3 regions of the Brenneria sp. L3-3C-1 genome follow, and region 1 is predicted to be linked to each of the others. Evidence: riboswitches for the same ligand, from Rfam matches in the RefSeq annotation. Region 1 holds a riboswitch; each other region holds the start of a gene.
What was found. A riboswitch is a leader RNA that binds a small molecule or an ion and turns the genes downstream of it on or off. The one in region 1 is predicted to bind thiamine pyrophosphate.
Positions count from the first base shown of each region.

Region 2: another riboswitch for thiamine pyrophosphate. It lies ahead of thiC (phosphomethylpyrimidine synthase ThiC); the one in region 1 lies ahead of thiM (hydroxyethylthiazole kinase).
Region 3: another riboswitch for thiamine pyrophosphate. It lies ahead of thiB (thiamine ABC transporter substrate binding subunit); the one in region 1 lies ahead of thiM (hydroxyethylthiazole kinase).

Region 1 covers NZ_JAEMHF010000015.1:17,403-19,668, forward strand. The annotation lists gene cybB (cytochrome b561) at 177-731, opposite strand; TPP riboswitch at 1,056-1,147, shown strand; gene thiM (hydroxyethylthiazole kinase) at 1,181-1,975, shown strand; gene thiD (bifunctional hydroxymethylpyrimidine kinase/phosphomethylpyrimidine kinase) at 1,972-2,266, shown strand, end outside.
Region 2 covers NZ_JAEMHF010000018.1:7,950-10,215, forward strand. The annotation lists gene rsd (sigma D regulator) at 51-512, shown strand; TPP riboswitch at 652-793, shown strand; gene thiC (phosphomethylpyrimidine synthase ThiC) at 905-2,266, shown strand, end outside.
Region 3 covers NZ_JAEMHF010000006.1:131,258-133,523, forward strand. The annotation lists gene thiP (thiamine/thiamine pyrophosphate ABC transporter permease ThiP) at 1-235, opposite strand, end outside; gene thiB (thiamine ABC transporter substrate binding subunit) at 211-1,197, opposite strand; TPP riboswitch at 1,278-1,386, opposite strand; gene sgrR (HTH-type transcriptional regulator SgrR) at 1,424-2,266, opposite strand, start outside.

The DNA.
Region 1 (2,266 bases):
TAACGGCGGGACGAGTGGGTGGGGAGACACGGAGAACGCGCGGTTAAGGATTGAAAGCAAAGATCGCGGAAACCCAGCGGTAGTCGGGGCGGCGGTTGCATTCCGGGATTAGGGAGCGAGTGGCGTGGTTTGTATCCGCCGAGGTTGCCCTGGCGGATATCGGACGAACAAAACGGTTATGTGGCGGAGCGATCTTTTTTGGCCGGCATCATTCTTAGCAACGTATTGTCACGTAAGAAATAATGGTGGAACAACGCTGCCGCCGCATGTAATCCGATCAGCCAATATCCCAGCGGGGCCAGCGTTTCGTGAAGATCGATCAAGCTTCGCGCCAGTTCGATATTGGCGGGCGACGCGACCGGCATACCAATGCCAAAAATAGCCCAGTCGTTGCCGCGCAGATAGCGTGATAATAACCCCAGCACCGGCAAGACCAGAAAAAGCGCATAGATTAGAAAATGTGACAGGTTGGCAAGGTAACGCTGCCAGAGGGCCGGCGGCGGCACAATGGCTGGCGCCGGATGGGTAAATTTATAAATCAGCCTGGCGACCATCAACAACAAAATGGCAAAGCCGCAACTGAAATGCGCGCCTATAACAATCTGACGGGCCAGCGATCCCCTCGGGGCCAGACCACGCAACTCTATCGTGGCATAGGTGACGATAACCAGGAGAAATACTCCCCAGTGCAGTGCTATTTGAACATTCGAAAAACGATCCGATTTTTTCATGCTTCCAAATATCTCTAAAAGTCTGTGAACGCTATCACAATACCCTGTTGTTTCTGGGGGAAACCAAAACATTTACATTAATTTAATGATTAAGAAACTTATTGGGGGGTTGCCCGCTGGTGAGTACACCTGTTTTTTACCGGTATTTACCCGGTTATTTGTTAGTTTCTGGCGGGAAGCGGTGGATAGGTAGCTGCCTGTCTGGGCGGCTAAAACAGCCTGATGGCGAAAAAAGCCTCCGGGGATGGATTGTTGTTTCCCGCTTTGTTGGACATACTGTGTCTGACAGATGGCCGTGCCGTCTGTGCGCGTTAATATTTTGATATCAATGACTCGGGGTGCCCGTTGGGGCTGAGAAATTACCCGTATTACCTGAACTGGATAATGCCAGCGGAGGGAAGTCACGGTACGCCGACCGGTTGCCGTCTTCTTCGCCGGTTGGGGGGATCATGAACGTTCAACCTGTCGCTTTACCCGCTGCTCATGCGGCGGCGTCGCTGACGCAATTTTATGTGTCGTCTCCTTTAGTACACTGCCTGACCAACGATGTCGTACAGTCATTTACGGCGAATGTCTTACTGGCGTTAGGCGCCTCTCCGGCAATGGTCGTGGATCCCGCGGAAGCCGCACAGTTCAGCGCGTTGGCCGATGCGCTGCTGATTAACGTCGGCACGCTGGAGCGCGATCGCGCAAAGGCCATGTTGGCGGCCGTGAATAGCGCCAATCAGGCGGGGACGCCGTGGGTGCTCGATCCGGTTGCGGTTGGCGGACTGACGTTTCGTACTGAATTTGCCCGTGAACTGCTGCGGCTTAAACCGGCGGCCATCCGCGGTAATGCGTCAGAAATTATGGCGTTGTCCGGGCTGAATACGCAGGGGCGAGGCGTGGACAGCACCAATGATTCGTTTACGGCGCTGTCGGCGGCGCGTGAGCTGGCGCGCCGTATCGCTACGGTGGTTGCGGTCACCGGCGAGGTGGACTACGTCACGGATGGTGAGCGTGACTGGGCGATTAGCGGCGGGGATAGCATCATGACCCGCGTGGTGGGAACCGGCTGTGCCTTATCCGCCGTGGTTGCCGCTTTCTGCGCGCTGAACGGCGACCGGCTACAGCATGTGGCGACGGCCTGCCGTGTGATGTCGCGAGCGGGCGAACAGGCATCAAGACAGTCTCAGGGGCCGGGTAGTTTTATCCCCGCGTTTCTTGACCAACTCTATCATCTGCGCGCGGAGGATCTGGCATGAAGCGAATCAATGCGTTAACGATTGCCGGCACCGATCCCAGCGGCGGGGCGGGAATTCAGGCCGACCTGAAAACGTTCTCGGCGCTGGAAGCCTACGGCACTACGGTGATTACCGCGCTGGTGGCGCAAAATACGCGGGGCGTTCAGTCGGTCTACCGGATTGAACCGGCGTTTGTGACGGCTCAACTGGATTCGGTATTGAGCGATGTGCGTATCGACAGCGCCAAGATTGGGATGTTGGCGCAGGCTGATATTGTCGAGGCGGTGGCCGAGCGTTTAGGTCATTACGCAG
Region 2 (2,266 bases), on a different contig from region 1:
AGATAACTTTCATAAATTCCGGTTATTTTTTACCATTCACGGAGCTAACAATGCTAAATCAGTTACAAAGCCTGACTGAACTCGTCGGTGGCAATAATGCGTTAATCGACCAATGGCTACAAGCGCGTAAGCAACTGCTGATTGCTTACTACCGGCTGGTTGGCATCAAGCCCAATAAAGAAACACACTCTCTGCTGGATGAAGACGCGTTGGATGACTTTTGCCAAAAGCTGGTCGATTACCTGTCGATCGGCCATTTCCACGTCTATGAACGGATGCTGCGCGAAGCGGGAGAGCTCAGCGAACAGAAGCAGGCATTTTTCAGCCAGTGCGAGCAGGCCTTAACCCACAATACCCAGCGGATTATGGCATCGTACGACAGCCATCTGGCGGCCGCCATCGATCATGATAACTGCATTGAATTCCAGCAGGCGTTGTCCAGCGTTGGGGAAACCCTGGCTGAACGCTTCTCGCTGGAAGACAAGGTGATTCGGCTGATTTTTGATCATTAATCTGTTTTTTATTCTCAGTAAAGTCATCGTTTTAATGTTCGGGTGGCGGCTTACTTTCACAGATAGGCGTTCCTGACTTTGACATACTCGCATTGTCGTCATACAGTGTCATCGTTGTAATCAGCCCATTAATTCTAGGGCTATCTTGTCGGAGTGCCTAGCGCGTTGCCATTTTCCAGGTTTTAACCGGAAATGGCGATGCGCAGGCTGAGACCGTTAATTCGGGATCCGCGGAACCTGATCGGGTTAATACCTGCGAAGGGAACAAGAGTAATGTGCCTGATGAAACCTGGACATCGTCTATGCGTTAACTTTCATGGCATCAATTTTGTTATTACTCCCTCCGAACTCCAGACAAGCAATTTTCCCTTTACGCATCACAGGAACTTGCTATGTCTACAGAACCATTATCTCCTATTGCCCCTAAAACCGGCCGTCGTGAACTGCGTGCCGCCGCGCAGCAATTTATTGATAATTTACAAGGAATGGCCTTCCCTAACTCCCGACGCATTTATCTCGAAGGACCACGTGAGGATATCCGTGTTCCCATGCGTGAAATTCAGCTCAGCCCGACCTTAATCGGCGGCGGCAAGGACACCCCCCAATATGAACCCAACGAACCCATTCCGGTTTATGATACGGCGGGGCCTTACGGCGATCCGGCGTCGCAACCCGATGTCCGAGTCGGCCTGGCGAAGTTAAGGGCAGGTTGGATTGCCGAACGGAACGATACAGAAGCGCTGCCCGGCGTCAGTTCCGACTTCACGCAACAACGTCTGGCCGATGCCGGCCTCGACCACCTCCGATTCGAGCATTTGCCTCGTCCCCTGCGCGCCAAGGCCGGAAAACGCGTGACCCAGTTGCATTACGCCCGTCAGGGTATCGTTACGCCGGAAATGGAATTTATCGCCATCCGCGAGAATATGGGGCGCGAACGCATCCGTGGCGAAGTGTTGCGTCAACAACACCCGGGGCAAAGCTTTGGCGCTAACCTGCCGCAAAACATTACCCCGGAGTTTGTACGCCAGGAAGTGGCGGCCGGGCGCGCCATTATTCCGTCCAACATTAACCACCCTGAATCCGAACCGATGATTATCGGCCGTAATTTTCTGGTGAAGGTTAACGCCAATATCGGCAACTCCGCCGTCACCTCCTCCATCGAAGAAGAAGTGGAAAAACTGGTGTGGTCCACCCGTTGGGGCGCCGACACCGTGATGGACCTGTCCACCGGGCGTTATATTCACGAAACCCGCGAGTGGATCCTGCGCAACAGCCCGGTGCCGATTGGTACGGTTCCCATCTATCAGGCGCTGGAAAAAGTCAACGGCGTGGCGGAAAACCTGAACTGGGAAATGTTCCGCGATACCCTGCTGGAGCAGGCCGAACAAGGCGTGGATTACTTCACCATCCATGCCGGCGTGCTGCTGCGCTATGTGCCCATGACCGCCAAACGGCTGACCGGTATTGTGTCGCGCGGCGGTTCGATCATGGCGAAGTGGTGCCTGTCGCATCATAAAGAAAGCTTCCTGTATGAACACTTTCGCGAAATCTGTGAAATCTGCGCCGCCTATGACGTGGCGTTATCGCTAGGCGACGGCCTGCGTCCCGGCTCCATTCAGGACGCCAACGATGAAGCGCAGTTCGCCGAACTGCATACGCTGGGCGAACTGACCAAAATTGCCTGGGAATACGATGTTCAGGTGATGATCGAAGGCCCCGGCCACGTGCCGATGCAGATGATCCGCCGCAATATG
Region 3 (2,266 bases), on a different contig from region 1:
GGGCGAGGAAGATCGCCGGCAAGGTAGACAGCAGGGCGGACAAAAACGCCTGCCAAAACGTAAAATGGATGACATGCCACAGGTAGCTGTCATGCCATAAGGCTTGCCACTGGTTCTCCGGCGCCTGTAGCCACAGCGCGCCGAAAGCCAGCGCGGCCACCGAAATTAACAGCGCGGTGGCCAGCAATCCCGGCCACAGACTTCCGGCAGTCAGCGGCTGACTGCGCGTTGCCATGCCTGGATCCAGTTATTCCGCTGTTCTGCAACCTGTTGCGCGCTGTATTGCAATGCTTTCTCCGGTACGGCAAGGGCGGCGAAGCCCGCCGGCAGATCGGTCTTGATCACCGGATACATCCAGTTGGTGGTGGGGATTGCCTGCTGGAACGTCGGGGTCAGGATAAACTGCATAAAACGTTTTGCCAGTTCTGGGTTTTTGCTGGCGGCAAGTTGCCCGGCGACCTCAACTTGCAGGTAATGCCCTTCGCTGAAGTTTGCGGCGGCGTAGTGGTCGTTTTTCTCTTCAATGAGGTGATAGGCCGGCGAGGTGGTGTAGCTCAGCACCAAATCGGCCTCGCCTTTCAGGAACAAACCATAGGCTTCACTCCAGCCTTTCGTGACGGTAACGGTTTTTTTCGCCAGTTTCTGCCACGCCTGGGGCGCCTGCTCGCCGTACACTTGCTGCATCCACAGCAGCAGACCCAGGCCCGGGGTACTGGTGCGCGGATCCTGATAGATCACTTTCCACGGCTCAGTGCTGTCGATCAGTTCGTGCAGGCTTTTGGGGGGATTCTTCAGCTTTTCCCGGTTGTAAACAAATGCGAAATAGCCGTAGTCATAGGGAACAAACGTCGTATTGCTCCAGCCGCCGGGGACATTTACCGCCGCGGTGGTGTCGATATGATGTTGGGTAAATAGCCCGGTCTGTTCCGCCGCCTGCAACAGGTTATTATCCAGCCCCAGAATGATATCCGCTTTGCTGTTTTTCCCTTCCATACGCAGGCGGTTCAGCAATGACGCGCCATCTTCCAGCGCCACAAAGTTCAGTTCGCATTCACACTCTTTCTCAAAAGCGGTTTTGATCACCGGGCCGGGTCCCCATTCAGAGGCGAAAGAGTCGTAGGTATAGATCGTAAGTGCCGGTTTGGCGAACGCCGGTATTGACACCAATAGCAGGCAAGGCAGGATTTTTTTCAGCATGGCGGCTGAATGTTTTAATAATGACGTATTTAACACTTTGCACTCCTGAGGATCATGGGGTGGCAAAGGACTTTGAGTCAGCGGAGAACACTCTCAAATCCCTTCGCCGGTATTAGCCGGATCAGGTTCGACGGGTGTTTTCTCAGCGAAAAAACGCGTCAAACGTTTTCCGCACCCCGTTGAGAACGGCCTATTGTAGAGCGTTCCGGCGGGTAGCGAAAGGTTCTCAGTTTTCCGGCGGCGCGAACCAGGCGGATTTGAAGTCAAACCAGCCGAGAGTGTTCATGCGGACACCTCGCATACTGCGTTGTCCCTGAAGTTGCAGCCAATGATGCAGCAGTGGGTGCATCTGACCGCTGCTGACCAGTTTTTCGCACCACTCCGCCATTGGCAGCGCTTTGCTGCGCCACAGGCTAGCATCATAATGCAGATCTTCGCTCAGGCAGTGTTGCAGCAGCGGCAGTTCGTACAGCATGGCGAACAGCGAAAACTCCAACGGCAAGTAGCAGTTGGCGCTACTGAGCCAGATATCGCTCTCGGCGTCGCCCTGATACCAAGACTCGTAGCTGACGGTTTGAACATGCAGTTTCACGCCATGCTCCGCCAGCAGTCTGGACATGATGTCACTCAATATCTGGTATTCGGGGTGCTCCTGATAAAACGTCAGCGTGATTTGCCTAAGTCCCGGGGGCATCGGCAACGGCTCGCCCTGCTGATGGTGATGCCAGCGCGGCAGCAGGCTGTAGGCGGGTGACCAGTCTCGCTGATGAGGGGTACCGGCACGGCTGAGCAAGGCGATAGGATTGAGGATTTGCCAGAGCCAGCGGCGAATTTCCGGTTTAGCGGCGAGCGGAGAACGCTGATCAAACAGCAGAAAATAGCAGCCTTCTTCCATTCGGCTTTCCTGCTTGTCATAGGCGGAGTCATCCGACTGGAGCTGTACCGAGACCGGCACCTCATCTGAGGCATCGGGGAGTACCCAGATATTGACTTCATCAATCAGCGCCCGGTAACCGAAATAGTCGTCAAAGGCGCTTATCTTCAGTTGACTGTTGTTATTGTACACCAC